Regions from separate parts of the Pollutimonas rozaliensis genome, predicted to be linked through region 1. Evidence: riboswitches for the same ligand, from Rfam matches in the RefSeq annotation. Region 1 holds a riboswitch; the other holds the start of a gene.
What was found. A riboswitch is a leader RNA that binds a small molecule or an ion and turns the genes downstream of it on or off. The one in region 1 is predicted to bind glycine.
Positions count from the first base shown of each region.

Region 2: it holds a riboswitch for glycine, as region 1 does, so the genes downstream of both, V0R37_RS17635 (D-amino acid dehydrogenase) here and gcvT (glycine cleavage system aminomethyltransferase GcvT) in region 1, are expected to answer to the same signal.

Region 1 is NZ_JAZHOB010000001.1:641,729-652,706, reverse strand. Features, by position in the region: gene V0R37_RS03050 (translocation/assembly module TamB domain-containing protein) at 1-2,822, shown strand, start outside; gene dcd (dCTP deaminase) at 2,897-3,460, shown strand; gene V0R37_RS03040 (Orn/Lys/Arg family decarboxylase) at 3,474-5,735, shown strand; gene V0R37_RS03035 (BaiN/RdsA family NAD(P)/FAD-dependent oxidoreductase) at 5,717-7,006, shown strand; glycine riboswitch at 7,071-7,159, shown strand; glycine riboswitch at 7,180-7,290, shown strand; gene gcvT (glycine cleavage system aminomethyltransferase GcvT) at 7,345-8,439, shown strand; gene gcvH (glycine cleavage system protein GcvH) at 8,488-8,868, shown strand; gene gcvP (aminomethyl-transferring glycine dehydrogenase) at 8,914-10,978, shown strand, end outside.
Region 2 is NZ_JAZHOB010000009.1:174,109-185,086, forward strand. Features, by position in the region: gene V0R37_RS17610 (glycosyltransferase) at 1-2,081, shown strand, start outside; gene V0R37_RS17615 (DUF7657 domain-containing protein) at 2,047-3,984, opposite strand; gene V0R37_RS17620 (DMT family transporter) at 3,981-4,322, opposite strand; gene V0R37_RS17625 (class I SAM-dependent methyltransferase) at 4,319-5,029, opposite strand; gene V0R37_RS17630 (glycosyltransferase family 2 protein) at 5,019-6,029, opposite strand; gene V0R37_RS17635 (D-amino acid dehydrogenase) at 6,243-7,463, opposite strand; glycine riboswitch at 7,615-7,706, opposite strand; gene V0R37_RS17640 (LysR family transcriptional regulator) at 7,694-8,668, opposite strand; gene V0R37_RS17645 (iron-containing alcohol dehydrogenase) at 8,820-9,959, shown strand; gene V0R37_RS17650 (aldehyde dehydrogenase family protein) at 10,042-10,978, shown strand, end outside.

The sequences.
Region 1 (10,978 bases):
AGGGCATGAGCATCGATGTCGATGCGAATCTTGCGCCGCGTGCCGCATTTCCCTTGAAGGACGCAACAGCCGCCTTGCATCTGGCGGACGGCTCCCTGCTTGAAAGCCGGCTGGATTGGACATCCGAAGTGGTGGACACGGTGGTGCAGGATCGCCTGCAAGGAACGTTGAAGACAGAACAACTGGATATCGGCCGCTTGGTGGGCACCGCCATTCCTCCCGCCGTGGTCAACATGGCCGCCAATTTCGATGTGCAGTTGCACGACCGCGATCAGGTCCGGTCGGTGGAAATCGCCATTGATTTTGCCGATGGAACAAGATGGAACAAGGAAGCGCTGTCGGGCCGCTTGAGCGCCCGTATCGTCAACGAGGCGAAGCCGGGCCCCGTAGCCGTCGAGAAACCGGAATCCGCAACCGGACCAGGCGCCCGGCCCGAAGCCCAGGCGGAAGCGGCCGCCGAGGCCGTCATGGACGAGCCGGTCTGGAAAGGCCTGCAACTGGCGGCGGTGGACATGGATTTGCGGCTGGGCCGGAATCGCCTGAGGGCGGACGGCTCGCTGGGGACGGCGGACAGCCGGCTGAAGCTGGACCTGGCGGCGCCCCAGTTGGCGGCATTCTGGCCCGACCTTCCGGGAGGCGCCCAGTTGCGGGGAGAAGTGTCAGGCGTCCTGGCCAGCCACAAGGCTGATTTGACCGTGCAGTACACGCCGGCCGGCAGCAAGGCGCAAGAGGTGGGCAGCGCGCCTGCCAAGGCGCATGCGGTGCTGGAGGGCGGCTGGGGGCCGGGGCCGTCGGAGCAAGACGCGCTGGAGGGCTGGCGCGGCATTGTGAAAACCCTGGACGCGGAGCATGCGGGCCTGGGCGTGAAGGCCGCCGCGCCGGCGCGTATCGCTTTTTTGCCTTCGGCGACCGCGCCGGCCTGGCAATGGCAGGTGGGCGATACCCGCATCGATTTCCTGTTGTCCTCCCGACGCGTGTTCACCCTGGATCACAAGGCATCGCGCGGCGGTGCCGGGCGCTGGGAGACGCAAGGCGCGATCGCCCGCCTGCCGGTTTCGCCGCGCCTGATTGCCGATTTGCGCAAGAAACTGGATCCGGCCTTTCGTGATGAAGAGCAGCGGGGCGGGGTCAAGATCAAGTCCGATCAAGGCAGCGACCTGACCGAGATCGTGCTGGCGCTGGACTGGAAGCTGGCTTTTTCCGGGGCGCTGGAGGGCCAGGCGCATATTGCGCGCGTATCGGGCGACCTTATGGTGCCGGCCGAGCCGGCCTTCCCGCTGGGCTTGCAGGAGTTGGCCGTGGACCTGGTCGCCAGGAAGGCCGGAAACGCCGTAAGCCGGCTCAGCGCCGAGGCCCGGATCGTGACGCGGGAAATGGGCCGGGTATCGGCCAGCGCGTCGACCCTGCTGCATGCCAGTCCGGGCGGCGGCTTGTTCCTCAATCCGAAAGACGTCAAGGCGGTCAAGGTCGATGCCGATATCGACGATCTGGGGTGGACCAGCCTGCTGTTGGGCGACGCCATGGAACTGGGCGGCGCGGTGCAGGCCAGGGTGCAGCTGCAAAGCAAGCCTGACGGTAGCTGGGATACGGGCGGCACCATTACGGGCAGCAAGATCCGGGTTGTACGCGTCGATGACGGCATACGCCTGCTCGATGGCACGCTTTCCGCCCGCTTGCAGGGCGACCGCCTGATTCTGGACAAACTGGCGTTTCCGGCTATCTTGCGGGTGACGCCCAAGGAATGGCGCACGGCGGAATGGGTCAGCACGAATCCCGACGCGAAAGGCGGCAGCCTGACGCTCAGCGGCGATTGGAATCTGTTCGAGTCGCGGGGACTGGTAAATATAGACCTGTATCGCTATCCGCTGCTGCAGCGCTCCGACCGCTACGCCATGGTCAGCGGCAAGCTGGCGCTGGACGCGGCCTTGCCGCGCATCGCGATCAAGGGGGCGGTGACCGCCGATGCAGGCTGGTTCGACCTTGACATGCTGGGCGGCATCCCCACGGTGGACGGCGATGTGGTCGTCCTGCGGCCCGGCGAGACGCAAAAGGAAGTCAGCGCCCCGACCGACGTGTCCATGGACCTTGAGCTGGACCTGGGGCCCCGCTTCTACCTGACCGGCTATGGCGTGAACTCCGGCCTGGTGGGCAAGCTGCATGTGATGATGGCGGACGGCAAGCTGACCGCCATGGGGGCGCTGCGCACGCGCGGCGGGGCCATCGAGGCCTATGGCCAGCGCCTGCAATTGCGCCGGGGCGCCATCACCTTCCAGGGCGATATCGCCAGCCCCGTGCTGGACATCGAGGCGCTGCGCACGGGACTTGCTGTCGAAGCGGGTGTGCGGGTGGCCGGCACGGCCAAGCGGCCGCGCATCGACCTGGTGTCGTATCCGGCGGTCAGCGAGATCGAGAAGCTTTCCTGGCTGCTGCTGGGCCATGGCCCCAACGACTCGGGCGGCGACGTGGCCCTGCTGTTTTCGGTGGGCACCTCGTTCCTGGGCAGCGGCGAGCCTTTCTACCGCAAGTTCGGGGTGGACGAGGTCAGCATACGGTCAGGCGATCTGGGCGCGGCGGGCAGCATCCTTCCGGCGGAAAGCGTGGTCAGCGGCCTGGACAGCGGGACCAGCGACATTGAACGCAAGTTCATCACGGTCAGCAAGAAGCTATCCAGCGGCATTACCCTGAGCATCCAGCAGGCGTTGTCGGACACGGGCACGGTGGGCAGGGCCAGCTACCGCCTGGCACGCGGCTTGACGGCCGAGGTGACAGCCGGCACGGTCAACGGGCTGGCGCTGGTTTACCGCTGGTTTTCCAGGGATTGAATTTGTTTTGCCCCATTCGCGCTTCTTGGGCGCACAGGGGATAAAATACGCGCCAACGTAATAAGGTTAGGGCTATGAGCATAAAAAACGACCGTTGGATCCGGCAGTCGGCCGGCACTGGAATGATAGAGCCGTTCGAGCCGGGCCAGGTCCGTTCGGTCAATGGCAATCGCATCGTCAGCTACGGCACCAGCAGCTACGGCTACGATGTGCGCTGCGCCAATGAATTCAAGATATTCACCAATATCAATTCGACCATCGTCGACCCCAAGGCTTTCGATGAAAAGTCCTTTGTCGACTTTACCGGCGACGTGTGCATCATTCCGCCGAACTCCTTCGCGCTGGCCCGCACGGTGGAGTATTTCCGCATTCCCCGCAGCGTTCTCACGGTCTGCCTGGGCAAGAGCACCTATGCCCGTTGCGGCATCATCGTCAACGTGACGCCGCTGGAGCCCGAATGGGAAGGCCACGTCACGCTGGAGTTTTCCAACACCACGCCCTTGCCGGCGAAGATCTATGCGGGCGAAGGCTGCGCGCAAATGCTGTTCTTCGAAAGCGACGAAGTCTGCGAGACATCCTATCGCGACCGCGGCGGTAAATATCAGGGACAGCAGGGCGTGACCCTGCCTCGTACCTAGCTGGAGCCATTGAATGAAATTTCGTTTCCCCATCGTCATCATCGATGAAGACTACCGCTCGGAGAATGCCTCGGGCTTTGGTATTCGCGCCCTGGCCTCGGCCATAGAGGCCGAAGGCGTCGAAGTGCTGGGCGTGACCAGCTACGGCGACCTGAGCTCGTTCGCACAGCAGCAAAGCCGCGCCAGCGCGTTTATTTTGTCGATCGACGATGAGGAATTCGACGTCGATTCGCCCGAGGACGTGGCCAACGCCATCAAGAACCTGCGCTCCTTCATCGGCGAGCTGCGTTTCCGCAACGAAGAAATCCCCATTTATCTTTACGGCGAAACGCGCACCTCGCAGCATATTCCCAACGACATATTGCGCGAGCTGCACGGCTTCATCCATATGTTCGAGGATACGCCGGAGTTCGTTGCGCGGCACATCATCCGCGAGGCGCGCGCCTACCTGGACGGCCTGGCGCCGCCGTTCTTCCGCGAGCTGGTCAAGTATGCGTCCGATGGCTCGTATTCCTGGCACTGCCCCGGGCATTCGGGCGGCGTGGCTTTCCTGAAAAGCCCGGTGGGCCAGATGTTCCACCAGTTCTTCGGTGAAAACATGCTGCGCGCCGACGTGTGCAACGCGGTCGACGAACTGGGCCAGTTGCTGGACCACACCGGCCCCGTCGCCGAATCGGAACTGAATGCCGCGCGCATCTTCCATGCCGATCACTGCTTCTTCGTGACCAATGGCACGTCCACCTCGAACAAGATCGTGTGGCATGCCAACGTGGCGTCGGACGACGTGGTGGTGGTCGACCGCAACTGCCATAAATCCATTCTGCACGCCATCACCATGACGGGCGCCATTCCGGTGTTCCTGCGTCCCACGCGCAACCACCTGGGCATCATCGGCCCCATTCCTCTGGAAGAATTCGAGCCGGACAACATACGCAAGAAGATCGAAGCCAACCCGTTCGCGCGCAATGCCAAGGACAAGCGTCCGCGCATTCTTACGCTTACGCAAAGCACCTACGACGGCGTCATCTACAACGTCGAGATGATCAAGGAAAAGCTGGGCTCCGAAATCGATACGCTGCATTTCGACGAAGCCTGGCTGCCGCATGCCGCCTTCCACGAATTCTATAAAGACATGCACGCCATCGGCGAGAACCGGCCGCGCAGCCAGGACGCCATGGTGTTTGCCACGCACTCCACGCACAAGCTGCTGGCCGGCCTGTCGCAGGCCTCGCAGATCACGGTGCAGGATTCGGAGACCCGCAAGCTGGACCGCAACGTCTTCAACGAAGCCTACCTGATGCACACGTCGACCTCGCCGCAGTACGCCATTATTGCGTCCTGCGATGTGGCGGCGGCCATGATGGAGCCCCCCGGGGGCACCGCGCTGGTCGAGGAAAGCATTGCAGAGGCGCTGGATTTCCGTCGCGCGATGCGCAAGGTGGAATCCGAGTTCGGCAAGAACGACTGGTGGTTCAAGGTATGGGGCCCCAACCGCCTGGTGTCCGACGGCATCGGCAACCGGGACGACTGGCTGCTTGAATCCGGCGACGAATGGCACGGCTTCGGCGACCTGGCCGAAGGCTTCAACATGCTGGACCCCATCAAGGCCACGGTGGTCACGCCGGGCCTGGATATCTCGGGCACCTTCGCCGAGACCGGCATTCCGGCCGCCCTGGTGTCCAAATACCTGGCCGAGCACGGTGTGGTCATCGAGAAGACCGGCCTGTATTCCTTCTTCATCCTGTTCACCATAGGCATTACCAAGGGCCGCTGGAATACGCTGTTGACCGCCTTGCAGCAGTTCAAGGACGACTACGACCGCAACCAGCCCATGTGGCGCATCTTGCCGGACTTCTGCAAAGAGCATCGCCGCTACGAGAAGATGGGCCTGCGCGACTTGTGCCAGCAGATCCACGAAGCCTATCGCAAGTACGACTTGGCGCGCCTGACGACCGAGGTCTACCTTAGCGACATGATTCCGGCCATGAAGCCCTCGGACGCTTACGCCAAGATGGCGCACCGGGAAGCCGAGCGCGTCAGCATCGACGACCTGGAAGGCCGCGTGACCGGTGTGCTGCTTACCCCTTATCCGCCCGGTATTCCGCTGCTGATTCCGGGCGAGCGCTTCAACAAGCGCATCGTCCATTATCTGCAGTTCGCCCGCGAGTTCAATGCCAAGTTCCCGGGCTTCGAAACCTATGTCCACGGCCTGGCCCAGGACATGGGGCCCGACGGCATGGACAGGTATTACGTCGACTGCATCAAAGAGAGTTGAGCTTGGCATTCGGCGGTTTTGATGTGGCGGTCATCGGCGCCGGCGCGGCCGGCATGATGGCCGCCGCCGTCGCGGGCCAGCGCGGGTTGCGCGTGGTGCTGATCGAACACGCGGCGCGTCTGGCCGAGAAGATCCGCATTTCGGGCGGGGGGCGCTGCAACTTCACCAATATCGGTACGGGGCCCGCCAATTTCCTGTCCCAGAATCCCGACTTCTGCCGATCGGCGTTGGCGGCCTACACGCCGCGCGATTTCATCGACCTGGTGGAAAAGCACGGCATCGCCTGGCACGAGAAGCATCGCGGCCAGTTGTTCTGCGACAACTCCAGCGAAGAGATCATCGCCATGCTCAAGCGCGAGTGCGATCTTGGGCGCGTAGCATGGCGCATGCCCTGCGCGGTCCAGGGCGTGGCGCGGCACGAGGATGGCTATCTTTTGCAAACCAGCCAGGGCGCCGTTGCGGCCCGCCAGCTTGTACTGGCCACAGGCGGGATGGCGATTCCGCAATTGGGCGCGACCGATTTCGCGCTGGGCATCGCCCGGCAGTTCGGCCTGAAAGTGGTCGAACCCCGGCCGGCGCTGGTGCCGCTGGTTTTCGATGCCCAGGCTTGGGAGCCGTTCGGATCGCTCAGCGGCGTCGCCCTGGAGGTGGAAATCCAGGCCCAGGCGGAAGATGGCCGGCCCGCCGGTACGCCGGCACGCCGCTCCGGCAAGGGCAAGCGCAATACCGTGTTTTTGGAAGACCTGCTGTTTACCCATCGCGGTCTGTCCGGTCCGGCGGTGTTGCAGGTGTCCAGCTACTGGAATCCCGGCGAACCCATCCGCGTCGACTTGGCGCCGGGCCAGAACCTGGAGCAAAGCCTGCTGGACGCTAAATCGGGCAACCGGCAGCAATTGGCCACTGTTCTGGCGGGCCTGTGGCCCAAGCGCCTGGCGGAACAATGGCTGGCCAACGCCGCTACGGCGGGCGGCATGGATATCGGCACGCAGCGCCTGGCCGATGTTCCCGACAAGACCTTGCGGGAGCTGGCCGCGAACATCCACCATTGGACGCTGGTCCCCAGCGGAACGGCCGGCTACAAGAAGGCCGAGGTGATGCGCGGCGGGGTCGATACCCGTGGAATCAATCAGAAAACCATGGAAGCCCGCAATGCGCCCGGCCTGTATTTCATTGGCGAGGCGCTGGATGTGACGGGCTGGCTGGGCGGCTATAACTTCCAGTGGGCCTGGGCGTCGGGCGCCGCTTGCGGGCGGGCATTGAGCGCCGCCTAGGCCGGCGTTTTATTTCATTTGGCGTTCTGCACGCTTTCGAGTTATTCTTTGCGACTGCTGTCACTTACACAGAGTGGGAGAGTGTCGATTTTTCGACCGCCGAAGGCGCAATTCGCCCAGAATCGCTCAGGCACCCCGTACCGCTCGTGGTTTGTTTGGCTGATCGCCAGGCAAGGCAGCATTCTGGAGAGACTCGTTCCGCCCCATGGGCAGGGCTTCGAGCGCCGAAGGTGAACGCCCGCCATTGTGGGTCAACTCTCAGGCAAAAGGACAGAAGGGCGGTGCCGGCCAGCACTTCGTTGGCTTACGTCGTTCGTTTCCCGTCTTCCGGAGTCCCCATGTCTTCAGTCTTAAAGCATACCCCGCTGCATTCCATCCACCTCGAGTCCGGTGCCAAAATGGTCGATTTCGGGGGCTGGGACATGCCCGTGTCCTATGGATCCCAGCTTGAAGAGCACCATGCGGTGCGCCAGGATGCCGGGATGTTCGACGTATCCCACATGTTGAATGTCGATGTGAACGGCAACGACGCCTTGGCCTACCTGCGGCGCCTGCTGGCCAATGACGCGGCCAAGCTGACGGTTCCGGGCAAGGCCTTGTATTCCTGCATGTTGAACGCCGAAGGCGGCGTCATCGATGACCTTATCGTTTATTTCTTCAGCGTCGATGCATGGCGGGTGGTGGTCAATGCCGGCACCGCCGACAAGGACGTGGCCTGGATGCAGCAAGTTGCAAGCTCCGAAAATTTCGATGTCAGCATTACGCCGCGCCGCGACCTGGCCATGGTGGCTGTGCAAGGACCCAACGCGCGTGAAAAGCTGTGGTCTGTGCGTCCCGACTGGAAGCCTGCAACGCAAGACCTTACCCCGTTTACCGGCGCTATGGTCGCCGACGACACGCTGGTGGCGCGCACGGGCTATACCGGCGAGGACGGCTTCGAGGTCGTCCTGCCCGCCGCGCAGGTGGAAGCATTCTGGCGCGACCTGGCCGGCAAAGGCGTGCGGCCCTGCGGCCTGGGGGCGCGCGACACGCTAAGGCTGGAAGCGGGCATGAACCTGTACGGCCAGGAAATGGACGAGCAGGTCAACCCGCTGGTGTCCGGCCTGGCCTGGACCGTGTCGCTTAAAGATGCCGACCGCCGTTTCATCGGGCGCGATGCGCTGGAATCGGCGGTGGTCGATCGCGGGCTGATAGGGGTCAAGCTGCTGGAACGCGGCGTGATGCGCGGCCACATGAAGGTCCGCGCGGAACAGGGCGAAGGCGAATTGACCAGCGGCTCCATGTCGCCGACCATGGGCGTATCCATCGGCATGGCGCGCGTTCCGCTCGGCGTTCAGCCGGGCGATGCCCTGCAGGTGGAAATTCGCGGCAAATGGTTGCCGGCCGAAGCTGTAAAAATGCCGTTCGTGCGCAACGGCAAAATCATTGCCTAATTCACTTCCTGAACAAGAACATCCATTTTTATCAATACGGGGTAAATCATGAATCTTCCTAGCGACCGCAAATACACGTCCTCGCACGAGTGGGTAAAAGCCGAAGGCGACCTGCTGCTGGTGGGCATTACCGACACCGCGCAAGATCAATTGGGCGACCTGGTCTTCGTGGGCGATGTCAATCCAGGCGCCAGCCTGAAGGCGGGCGAGACCGCCGGCGTGGTGGAATCGGTCAAGGCCGCTTCCGACATCTACGCGCCGGTGGACGGCGAAATCGTCGCCTTCAACGAAGATCTCAACGATCAGCCCAACCTGATCAACGAAGCCGCCTTCGATACCTGGATCTTCAAGATCAAGCCCGTCAATGCCGCGGATGCCGACGGCTTGCTGGACGGCGCCGGCTACGAAGCCCTTGTCAACGCCGGCTGATTTTTTAATGCCTTTGCTGCGAACCTGTTCTGTTTAGGTTGATTTATGTTGCGTGAACTAGACCCTCATTCCGATTTCATTCCCCGGCATATCGGCCCGGGCCAGGCCGACCAGGCCAAGATGCTGGCTGCTATCGGTGTTCCCGACCTGCACAGCCTTATCCAGGAAGTCGTGCCGCCCAGCATCTTGAAGCGCGGCGCCCTGAACCTGCCGGCTTCGCGCAGCGAGGCCGATGCGCTTGCCGAGCTGAAGGAAATCGCCGGACGGAATCAGGTGTTCCGCAACTATATCGGGCAAGGGTATTACGGCACCCATGTGCCCAATGTCATCCTGCGCAACATCCTTGAGAACCCGGCCTGGTACACGGCCTACACGCCGTACCAGCCGGAGATCTCGCAGGGCCGCCTGGAAGCGCTGCTGAATTACCAGACCATGGTGGCCGATCTTACCGGCCTGGACATCGCCAACGCCTCGCTGCTGGACGAAGGCACGGCGGCGGCTGAAGCCATGACCCTGGCGCGCCGCGGCTCGCGCTCCAAAAGCAAGGTCTTCTTCGCCTCGGTGCATTGCCATCCGCAGACGATAGAGCTGCTGCGCACCCGCGCCAGCGGGTTGGACATCGACGTGGTGGTGGGCGACGAGGCCCAAGGCCTGCCCGAATGCTTCGGCGTCTTGCTCCAGTATCCACACAGCCTGGGCGGCGTTGCCGATTACCGCGCCTTGACGGAATCCGCGCATGCGCAGGGCGCCGTGGTGGCGGTCGCCACCGACTTGCTGGCGCTGGCCCTGCTGGCCGCGCCGGGTGAATGGGGCGCCGATATCGCCATCGGTTCGGCGCAGCGCTTCGGCGTGCCGCTGGGCTTTGGCGGCCCGCATGCCGGCTTCATGGCCTGCAAGGATGCCTTCAAGCGCAATATGCCGGGCCGTCTGGTCGGCGTGTCCAAGGACAGCCAGGGCGCGCCCGCATTGCGCCTGGCCCTGCAAACGCGCGAGCAGCATATACGCCGCGAGAAAGCCACATCCAACATCTGCACCGCGCAAGTGCTGCTGGCCGTGATGGCCGGCATGTATGCCGTCTGGCACGGTCCGGCCGGCATCAAGCGCATCGCCCAACGCGTGGCCTACCTGACCGCCTTCCTGCGCGATGCGCTGGCCGAACTGGGCGTGGCGTCGGTCAACAAACAATTCTTCGATACCTTGCTGCTGGACACCGGCGCAGCCACGCAAGCCATCGTGAAGGCCGCGCAGGCGGCCTCCATCAACCTGCGCCAAGTCGACGGCAAGCAGTTGGCCGTGTCGCTGGACGAAACCGTGACGGTCGACGATGTGCACGCCTTGCTGCAGGCCTTCGCTGCGGGCCTGGGCAAATCGTGGGACGCATCGGCCAAGCGCACATTGCCCGCGCAGCACGGCGTTCCATCCGCCTTGCTGCGCCAGTCCGCCATCCTGACCCATCCGGTGTTCTCGCGCATCCAGTCCGAAACCGACATGCTGCGCTATCTGCGCGCCCTGGCCGACAAGGACCTGGCATTGGATCGCACCATGATCCCGCTGGGCTCCTGCACCATGAAGCTCAATGCCACGGCCGAGATGATCCCCGTCACCTGGCCCGAGTTCGGCGCCATGCATCCATTTGCGCCCGCCTCGCAAAGCCAGGGCTACAAAGAGCTTATCGATCGCCTGTCGGCCGCCTTGTGCGAGATCACCGGCTACGATTCCATCAGCCTGCAACCTAATTCCGGCGCGCAGGGCGAATTCGCCGGCCTGCTGGCCATTCGCGGCTACCATCAGGCCAACGGCCAGCATCAGCGCAATGTGTGCCTGATACCGGCCTCGGCGCACGGCACGAATCCCGCTTCGGCCCAGTTGGCCGGCATGGACGTGGTCGTGGTGGCATCGGACGATAACGGCAACGTCGACGTGGCCGACCTGAAAGCCAAGATAGCCAGCGTGGGCGACCGCCTTGCCGCCCTGATGATCACCTATCCGTCCACGCACGGCGTGTTCGAGACCGCGGTCACCGAGATCTGCGCGCTGGTGCACGATGCCGGCGGCCAGGTCTACCTGGACGGCGCCAACATGAACGCCATGGTGGGCCTGGCCCAGCCCG
Region 2 (10,978 bases), on a different contig from region 1:
ACCAGACGATACTGGACAAGGAAACGCACATCAGGAATCTGGAAAAATCGGCCCTGGATTATCAACATGCGCTGAATGAGCGGAACATCCTGAACAATATGCTGCTGGGCGAGATCAAGGCCTTGCGTGCCTCCACCAGTTGGAAGCTGACCGCGCCGCTGCGATGGCCCAGCGACCAGGCAAGGCGCGGCGCCCGGCTGCTGGGCGTACTGGCGGCCTCGGTGCAAGGCGCCGGCGGCTGGCGCATGGCTTTCCATAAAGCGCGCGCCATCGCGCGCCGTGAAGGCCTGCCGGGAATGCGCCACAGGCTAAAGCGCCTGACCCGCCGCGCCGCCCACAGTTCTTCCGGAGATCAGCCGCCCGCCGATCCCAATGATTATGCCGAGTGGCTGCGCCGCTATGGCGGCATCGACGACGCCCTGCGATTCGATATCCGGAAACGCATCAAGGGCATGCCGCGCAAACCTCTGATCAGCATCCTGATGCCGGTGTACGATCCTCCGCTGGATTTATTGGACCAGGCCATAGCATCAGTTCGCGCGCAGCTGTATCCGGAGTGGGAGCTATGCATCGCCGACGATGCATCCAGGGACGATTCCGTCAGACAGCTGCTTGCACGGCATGCCGCCGAAGATACACGTATCAAAGTCTGCTATCGAAAGCAGAACGGCCACATATCGAAAGCCTCGAATTCGGCGCTGGAGCTGGCCACCGGCGAATTCATCGCCTTGCTGGACAACGATGACCTGCTTTCCGAACACGCCCTGTTCCATGTCGCCCAAGCCATCGTGGACAACCCCGGCGCGGGACTGATCTACTCGGACGAAGACAAGATCGATGCCGCGGGCAATCGCACGACGCCCTATTTCAAGCCCGACTGGAATCCCGACCTTTTCCTGTCGCACAACATGATCAATCACCTGGGCTGCTACCGGACCGAGCTCGTCAAGAAACTGCTGGGCTTTCGCGAAGGCTACGAGGGCTCGCAGGACTATGACCTGGCCTTGCGCTGCATCGAGACGCTGGCCGACTACCAGATCGTGCACATACCGCGTGTTCTGTACCATTGGAGAGCGGTTCCAGGCAGTACCGCTCTTTCAGGGCAGGCCAAGAACTACGCCCTGCAGGCCGGCAAACGCGCCATCGACGATCATTTCCGCCGATGCGGAATCGACGCGCAGGCCCAACTGCTGGACATGGGGATGTATCGCGTGCGCTATGCCCTGCCTGAGCCATTGCCGCTGGTAAGCCTTATCATCCCCACGCGCAACGGCCTTGCGCTGATCAAGCAGTGCATAGACAGCATCGTGGAACGGACAAGCTACAAGAACTACGAAATATTGATTGTCGACAACAACTCGGACGATCCGGCGACGCTGGATTATTTTTCCGGCCTGCAAGACAGTTCGCGAATTCGCATGATCCGCGATGAACGCCCTTTCAATTTCTCGGCGCTGAACAATTCCGCGGCCAGGAAGGCGCAAGGCGAATACCTGTGCCTGATGAACAACGATATCGAAATCATCAGCCCCGACTGGCTGGAAGAAATGATCAGCCTGGCGAACCAGCCCGGCGTGGGCGCGGTGGGGGCACGGCTTTGGTATCCCGACGACACCGTCCAGCATAGCGGCATCATCATCGGATTGGGCGGTGTGGCGGGCCATTCGCACAAGCACTTTCCCAGGAACCACCCAGGCTACTTCGGGCGCGCCTCGCTCATACAGACCTTGTCCGCCGTTACGGCGGCCTGCCTGGTGATCAAGAAATCCGTTTACGAGGAAGTCGGCGGACTGGACGATGCCAATCTGCCCATCGCATTCAACGATGTGGATTTCTGCCTGCGGGTCGCCAAAGCCGGGTACCGCAACGTATGGACGCCCTACGCCGAAATGTATCATCACGAATCGGCCAGCCGAGGCTACGAGGACACCCCGGAAAAGCAGGCCCGCTTCACCAAGGAAGTGAACTACATGAAGCAGCGCTGGGGCGAAAGCCTGCTTAGCGACCCGGCCTACAACCCCAACCTGACGATATGCAGCGAAGATTTCAGCCTGGCCTGGCCGCCACGGGTTTGGGAATAACCCGGTAGAAGCTGCGCACGGGATCCTTGCTTGCCAACTCGACATAGGGATTGCCGGACAGGTCCAGCCCGGTGGGGGCCAGCACGATCTGCGCCCCCACCGAGGCGAAATCGAAGCGCTCCGGATTGATGAACACCTTTACGACATCCGGGCTAGGAGCTTCTATCCTGTAGTCGGCCACCTTGCCGGTCGGATCGCTGCTGTACAGCATATGCTGGTAGCGGTTCGTCAGCGGTTCGCTTTTTCCGTAGGGATCCAGCGCCTTCCATATTGAACGCTGCGGATAATAGAACACACCGCTGGCAACCGGCACACCCGCCGCGAAAAGCTCCATGGCTTCGATCTGCGTTCCCACGACCAGTACCCGCTGCTTGTTTTCTCGTGCGGCCCGCAAAAGGTCGCCGGCCGGGGCGACCTCCGACGGGGCCCGTACCAGGGGATTGAAAGGCAGCGACATCGAGCTGGTCAGGAGAAGACCGCCCAACACAAAAGACCTCGCATCCTTGCGCAGCAGCCAACACGACAGAAAGAAAATGAACGGCAAGATCAGCAGGGACATCGAAAACGGGACTCGCCCTATCGCGCCCTCGGGAGCCTTCACCGCCACCAGCATCGCCGCCACCGCGCCGAGGGCGCTGATGGCGATGATCTCCCGATTGCGCAAGCCTTCCGCTGTCCTGGCCGACGCCACCGTTGCCCCGCAAAGCAAAATGGAAGCCAAGCCTATCGCCGCATCGGTGCGCTTGGGCGGCACACTGCCCCACAGCGTCCATTTTGCCAAGGTGGGTCCGATACCCACGTACTGGAACCACAACACAAACAGGCAGAACAGCATCAAGGCCGCTTCGGGCCACGCCGGCAGGCGCTTGCGGTAAAGGCCCAGCAGGACAGCGGCGATCACCACCGGAAACAGCAGGACGAACGACGAAGCTTCGCTTTGATTGGTCAATGTGGCGAATTCGTAATACAGCGAATGGTTGTTCACGAAACCGCGAAAGGTTTCCCACACCGACAGGCCTCCGCCCGGGGCGGCCGTGCGCTGACCCGGATACACCGTGGCCTGCATGGCCTCGATGGCGAGCCGGGCATCGCTCCACCACGCCCAGCACATATAGGCGGCGACCACCCCGGCCAGCGCAAGCGCCAGCACCCGGGGCGCGGTAACGCATTGCCATAGCCGGTCGCGCAGGACCACGCCCGCCGTCAGGAAAAGAAACAGATAGCCCACCGACACCTGCCACGGCGGGTACAGAACAAACACGAAGCCGGCCAGCGCCAGCCCAAGCCCAAAGCCCAGCATCAGCAACCGAGGCCATGACACGCTGCGGAATATCTGCATGAACATGCAGAACCCCATGGCGGGAAACATCACGGTGTAGGCCGGCCAATTGGACCAGGCCGCCACATATGCCGAGGTGACGAAGGTCGCCGCCGTTCCCAATCCCACCGCCCACCGTCCCGGCGCCAATATCCCCATTACCCCCCATACCGCGAACAGGGAGCCGAATACCGGCAGCCACCAATACCATGCCAGAGCCCGGCGCAGGTCGAACACATAGAATCCCCAGGTGGAGGGCTTGGCCAGTTGCGATATATGCTTGACCGGCACGCCCGCCATACCCGCCACCAGCATGTTCTGCCCATCGGGGCCCAGGTTCGTGTTGACGATGGGAAAGCGCGGCTCGTGGTTGTACTGAGCGATGGCCATTGGCGTGAACACCACCCACTCGTCGGATCGTATCGGCCTTTCCTGGCCCAGCAAGCGTTTTGAGTCCGCACTGACCAGGCCGGATTGCTGTTCCAGGCCCAGTCCCAGCGAGGAACCCGTAAGCCCGGCTCCCACCAGAATGCCAAACACCAACAGCAACAGAGCCGCCGCCCGCGCGAACGCCGTCATCGTCATGCCCTTACCGCCAGAATGATCCCCGCCATGATCAGCGCCACGCCTATGAAATACTGGGCCTGGAAGCGTTCGCCGAAAACGAAATGGCTGGCCACCGGCACCAGCACGAATGCCAGGGCCATCAATGGATACACTCGTCCCAGTTCTATTCGTTGCAGTACCCACACCCAGCCCACGGACGTGATGCCGTACAGGACCATGGCGGCCAGCAAGGCGCCGGCGACTCTGGGGGCAAGAAAGGTGCCGGCTTCAGCCAATGCCGTAGCGCTGACCTTGAACAAAACCTGACCCACGGCCAGGCCCAGCACGCAAAGCAAGGCAGCCAGGTAGGTGATCATTCCGCGCTGTCCTGTTTGGCCACCTTCGCATGAAAGGCGAAGAACAGGTTCAGGTCGATCGAGGCCAAGGGAAACGGCCACCAAGCCTCTTTCAAGGGTTGAAAATAATGCCGCAGGATGGCGATCAGGTTATTGCAGGAATTAACGTGTTCGCGCGCCATGACATAGTCATAGGCGATGCCCTGGGCCAGTGCGTTCTTGCGCGGTCCGACATGCCTGCCCAGGCGCCAGGCCATGCCTGGATCGGTGGGAATCAGTATGGAAAGCACACCGCCCGGCTTCAGCACCCTGGTCCATTCCTTCAAGACAAGATGCGGCTGGTAGATATGTTCCAGAACGTGCGTGGCCACCAATCTGTCGAATGAATTGTCCGGATAGCCCAGCCCCCCCGCCGCCTGCGTCTCGAAGCGCAGCTTGCCCATATGAAGGCCGCCCAGCTTCCTTTCGGCCACTTCCAATGTTTTCGCATCCAGGTCCGTCAAGACGTATTCATCGAAGCCATGGCGGACGAAAGGCAGGTGTTCGCCCGTTCCGGCGCCGATTTCGATCACACGCTGGAAGTGATCCCGCGGCCCGAAAGGCTTTTCGGTAAGCTTATGGCTGGCGCGCATCACGAATGACTGCAGAGGGCTGGCGTAGTTGGACTCGTCATACACCTGCGCAAACCGTTCCCGGTATTCGATCCAGGCCTTGTCCTCATTTACCATATTTAAGCTCCATTTCATTTTTGCTTGCATTGAGCCTGCGCTTTAGGCGATGGAACGGACGTTTCGGCACTGAGCTTATATCGTGCCCCAGGAAGGCCAGGATGAATTGCAGGCCGATGATGACCGGCAAGGCTGACAGCATTACCGTACCCGCCGACGAGGAAAGCCCCCTGGTTATCGACAGCAGCCATTGATATCCCCCGAACCCGACCCCGAATGCAAATAGCGCCAACCCAATGGGAAGCTCGATCGATGCCAGCGACATATCGCGCAAATAATAGTTGTAGAAGATTCTTTTGAAGAAGTTCCTGAAATGCTTGTACAGGAATTCGCCGATGACCTTGTGGATCCTCAGATTGCTGACTTCGTCGCCGTACCGGGCCTCCATGGGAACATCCACCACCACGGCCCGTAGGGTATTCAAGCGAAACAGCATATCGGTTTCAAAGAAATAGCGGCGGCTGATCTTGTCGAACGGCAGGTGGCGCGCGACGGCCGAATGTATGGCCGTATAACCATTCGTCGGATCCAGTATGTCCCAGTACCCCGACGATAACTTCGTCATGAACGAAAGGACGGAATTGCCGAACAGGCGCACGCGGGGCATGGCACGGACCTGATCCAGGTAGAAGAAGCGGTTGCCTTTGACATAGTCGGCTTCCCCGGCCAATATGGGCGCGACAAAATCGGGAATAAGGGCGGGATCCATTTGTCCATCGCCATCGACCTTTACGATAATGTCCATGCCGTCCGCGATCGCCGCGCGATAGCCGGCCATGACCGCGCCGCCCACCCCTTGATTTTTCCGCAGCCTGATAACAGTCAATCGCTCGTCGTTACAGCTGCTTTCCACGAACTCGCCGCTGTTTTCCGGGCAAGCGTCATCCACGACATAGATTTTGCAGATTGCCGGGCCCAATCCCGTCACGACGCCCAGGATGTGATTGCGCACCTTGTAGCTGGGAATGACCACTGCAATTTTGGGGTGCTTGTTCGTCACTTATAACCCTGTATAGACCGCAATAATTTCCTGGATAAAACGATTATTGAATCCGAAGGCAAACGCCGGCAAGGTAGCCGAATACCTTAAGGCAACGCCAGCAAACCGCATGCCCGGCAAGCGGACATGCAAGAATCACAATAACGTCAGGAGTTTTTCAATGCGGTAACGACAGGCAAGAATTTGCGTCGTAAAAAAGCTTCCCGCCGGCCGCTACGCCAACGCCTGCTCCACCTTTGCCGCCAGCATCCGCGCCGTCGCGGCCGATAGCGTCCAGCCCAGGTGGCCATGCCCGGTGTTGTAGAACACACCCGGCCGCTTCCCAGCGCGAACGCGGGGCATCATGTCGGGCATCATGGGCCGCAGGCCCGTCCACGGCACCACGCGCGACGTATCCACGCCGGGGAAATTGCGCCTTACCCAGGCGGTCAGCGGCTGGATGCGGTCGGCGCGGATATCCTGGTTGAAGCCGTTGAATTCGGCCGTGCCGGCAACGCGGAAACGATCGCGGCCCAGGCGGCTGGTTACGATCTTGGCCTCCTCGTCCAGCAGGCTGACCCACGGCGCAGCGCCGGCACTGGCCTCGTCGTCCAGATTGACCGTAATGGAATAGCCCTTGACCGGATATACGTTGACCCTGTCGCCCAGCATCGCGCCAAAGCGCCGGCTGGCCGAGCCGGCGCAGACCACAACGGCGTCCGCCTCCAGGCAGCGCTGTTCGCCGGCCCCCTTGAGCGAAAGCCGATGCGCCGAGCCGGCCGATTGTATGGCCTGTACCTCGGTTTCCATTTGGAACGCCACACCCATGCGCTGGCAGGCCTCCGCCAGGCCCCGCGTGAATTTATGGATGTCGCCCGTGGCGTCGGACGGCGTGTAGAAGCCGCCATAGCAATCGCTCCGCAAGGCGGGCTCGATGCCACGCGCCTCGTCGGCAGTGACTTCGTGGCGCTCCAGACCGCCCTGCTTCAACAGCGCATTGACCCGCCTTCCCGCCTCGAAGCTTTTACGGTCGTGATACACGTGCAGGATGCCGCGCTTCTCCAGGTCGAATTCGATGCCTTCGTCCTGGGCCATTTGGTACAAGTGCCGCCGGGCTTCGATGGCCAGGCGCGTGGTCGCCACCGTGTTCTTGCGGTAGTTGGCAACGTTGCGCACGAACTGCGCCATCCATGAGTATTTATGCCAATTGGGCGATGGGTTCACCAGCAAGGGAGCATCGCGCGTAAGCATCCAGCGCATGCCCTTGACCAGCGTTGCGGTGTTGTTCCAGACCTCGGCATTGCTGGCGGACAACTGGCCGCCGTTGGCGTACGAGGTTTCCATGGCGCAATAGCGCTGGCGATCGATAACGGTAACGTCATGACCCAGCTTGCGAAGGGCATAGGCAGAGGTGACGCCGGTGATGCCGGCGCCAATGATGGCAATGTGAGGCATAGGAGCTCCAAGATAGCGGTTGGCCGCCGCCTTATGACGGCGACGCCCCATCTGTCTTGGTACCTGAGAGTTTCACCCGGCGCCGCAGGCGTAGGCCGGCCGCGCATGGTTCCCCTTCGGTGGGCCATTGAAGGCCGCTCTCCAGATTGTCTGTAAGCCTGCAGTCCTGTTTGCCTGAGAGTTTCCGGGGCGGTTGCTCCGTCGGCGCCGGCGTATGCGGCCGGTCTCTTCTACACGCTTCTTGAATCGACGATCGGGATCATACCATCGCCATGCGGGCTTGCGGTATCGGCCAGCACCTCGCGCACGAACAATGCCGCGTTCGGGGACAAGGTCCGGTCGCGGCGGGTGATCAAATAGTACGGTTCGCTGCGCGACTGCAAGCGCAGCGGCAAGATCCGGGTCATGCCGAAACGCGTGCAAAACTGGGCCACGTCGACCGACAGCAGCGCCACCATAGAAGGGTTGCGCTGCAGCATGGACAGCGTGGTAAAGGCCGACGTCGTTTCAAACAGATTCAGTGGAAACAGCAAGCCCGCTTCGTGGAACTCGCGCTCCAGCAGCAGCCGCATGGGCATGTTGGCGGAATAGACCACCCAGCGGCATGCGGCCAGGTCCGACAACTGCAAATTCCTGGCCTCAGCCAATGGGTGATTGATATTGGCTACGATGGCCAACTGCTCTTCCCGTATGTTCACCGCTTCGTAAAGATCGGGGTGTTCGCTGATGCTGGTCCGGCATATGGCGACATCCAGCCTGCCATCGTCCAGGAGGCGCAGCAGCCTGGCGCTGGTGTCCTCCACGATCTGAACCGACAGGCCCGGCCTTTGCTCCAGCCAAGGCGACAGCATATCGGTCAGCAAAGGCACGGCGCCCATGATCACGCCTATGGATAGCCGGCCCCCATAGCCTTGCAGAATGCCGACCATCTCCTCGCGCAGGTGGATCATGTCGGTGGTGATCAGGCGCGCATAGCGTATGACGCAGTAGCCCAGGTCCGTGGGTTCCAGCCCCCGGTTCGTGCGGCTGAAAAGCTCGGCGCCCAATGCCGACTCGATTTCCTGCAGCGCCTTCGTGGCGCCCGGCTGGCTAAGCGCGACCTGCTCGGCGGCCTTGACCAAAGAGCCGCAATCGTCCAATGCCACCAGCAAGCGGAAATGCTTCAGGCGCAGCCTGGAAATGATCGAGTTCAGCGGCGGCAGCATGGGTATAAGGAATCGTTATGGCCATATCAGAAGCTGTCATTATGCAGGGTAGGCATTATTTCTTAAAGTCCCAAGGATCGCCGCCGCGCTTTTCCCCATCAAAACCGGAATAGGCGCCGCAGGGCGGCAACTTCAGGGAAGGAAGAGACAGATGAGCCTTATAAACTACATAACCCCGGTCCAGTTCGGGTTCGGCGCCATAGACCTGCTGCAGCAGGAATGCGACCGTCTTGGCATACGCCATCCTTTGATCGTGACCGACACCGGCGTGCGGGCCGCCGGCCTGTGCGACCGGGTGGTGGACAAGCTGGCCGACCGCTCCAAAGTCGGAATATTCGACCAGACGCCGCCCAATCCCAACGAACAGGCCGTGCGCGCCGCCGCCGACATGTACCGCGACGGACGGCATGACGGCATCATTGCGATAGGCGGCGGTTCGTCCATCGACCTGGCCAAAGGCACGGCCGTCTGCGCCACCCACACGGGCTCGCTGAAGAGCTTTGCCCTCATCGAAGGCGGAGCCGCGCGGGTCAGTTCGGCCACGGCGCCCATCATCGCCATCCCGACCACGGCCGGCACAGGCAGCGAAGTGGGCCGGGGCGCGATCCTGATCCTGGACGATGGACGCAAGGTCGGCATCATTTCTCCGCACCTGATTCCGAAGTCGGCCATCTGCGATCCCGACCTGACAATGGGCCTGCCGCCTATATTGACGGCGGCAACCGGCATGGACGCCATCGCGCATTGCCTGGAAACCTTTATGTCGCCCGCCTTCAACCCGCCGGCCGACGGCATCGCCCTGGACGGCCTGATGCGGGGCTGGACGCATATAGAACTCGCCACTCAAAACCCCGGAGACCGCGACGCCCGCTTGAATATGATGAGCGCCTCCATGCAGGGCGCCATGGCATTCCAGAAAGGACTGGGCTGCGTCCACAGCCTTAGCCATTCGCTGGGCGGCATCAACCCCAAGCTGCATCACGGCACGCTGAATGCCATCTTCCTGCCGGCCGTCATCGAATTCAACAGTCCGTCCGATTCGATGCGGAAGGAAAGAAAGCTCGAGCGCATCGCGCAGGCCATGGCGCTGCCGGATCCGCGAAGCATCGGCACCGAACTTGCCGCGATGACGCAGCACCTGGGCCTGCCGAGCGGGCTGCAGCAGCTGGGCGTCACGCGCGATCTGTTTCCAAGAATCGTCCAGGGCGCACTGGCCGACCACAGCCACAAGACCAACCCGCGCGAAGCATCGGAAGAAGACTACGTGCGGATGCTGGAGCAGTCCATGTAAAAAACGCCGGGAACGAAAAGCGCTGACATGCCGCGCCACCGTTCTCTGAACGCTTAACCCGAATCACTTTTCAGGAATCGATATGTCAACTTACGCCAACTACATCAACGGACAATGGGTCGATAGCGGCAAGACCACGCGCAACATCAATCCCGCGGACTTGTCCGACGTCATCGGCGAATTCGCCCAGGCCAGCGAACAGGACACCCAGGCCGCCATCACCGCCGCGCGCAAGGCAGCTCCCGCTTGGGGCTTGTCGACACCGCAGCAGCGCTTCGACATCCTGGATCGGGCCGGCAGCGCAATCCTGGCCCGCAAGGAAGAGCTGGGCAAGCTGCTGGCGCGCGAAGAAGGCAAGACGCTGGCCGAAGCCATAGGCGAAGCCGGACGCGCGGGCCAGATATTCAAATTCTTCGCCGGCGAAGCCTTGCGCCAGACAGGCGAACTGGTGCCCTCGGTGCGGCCCGGCCTGACGGTCGAAATCACGCGCGAGCCCGTCGGCGTCGTCGGCCTGATCACCCCGTGGAATTTTCCCATTGCCATTCCCGCCTGGAAGATAGCTCCCGCCCTGGCCTTCGGCAACTGCGTCGTCATCAAGCCCGCCGACCTGGTTCCCGCCTGCACCTGGGAACTGGTCAAGATTCTGGCCGACGCGGGCCTGCCCGCCGGCGTGCTGAACCTGGTCATGGGCCGCGGATCGGTGGTCGGCGAAGCACTGGTCAATTCGCCGGATGTGGACGCCATCAGCTTTACCGGCTCCGTCGGCACCGGCCGCTCCATCGCCCAGAAATGCATGGCAACAGGGAAAAAAGTGCAATTGGAAATGGGCGGCAAGAACCCGATGGTGGTGCTGGACGACGCCGACCTGCCGACCGCCGTCGAAGCCTGCATCAACGGCGCTTTCTTTTCTACCGGCCAGCGCTGCACCGCTTCGTCCCGCCTGATCGTGACCGAAGGCATACACGATCGCTTCGTCGAAGCCATGCTGGCGCGCATGAAGCAATTGCGCGTGGGCAATC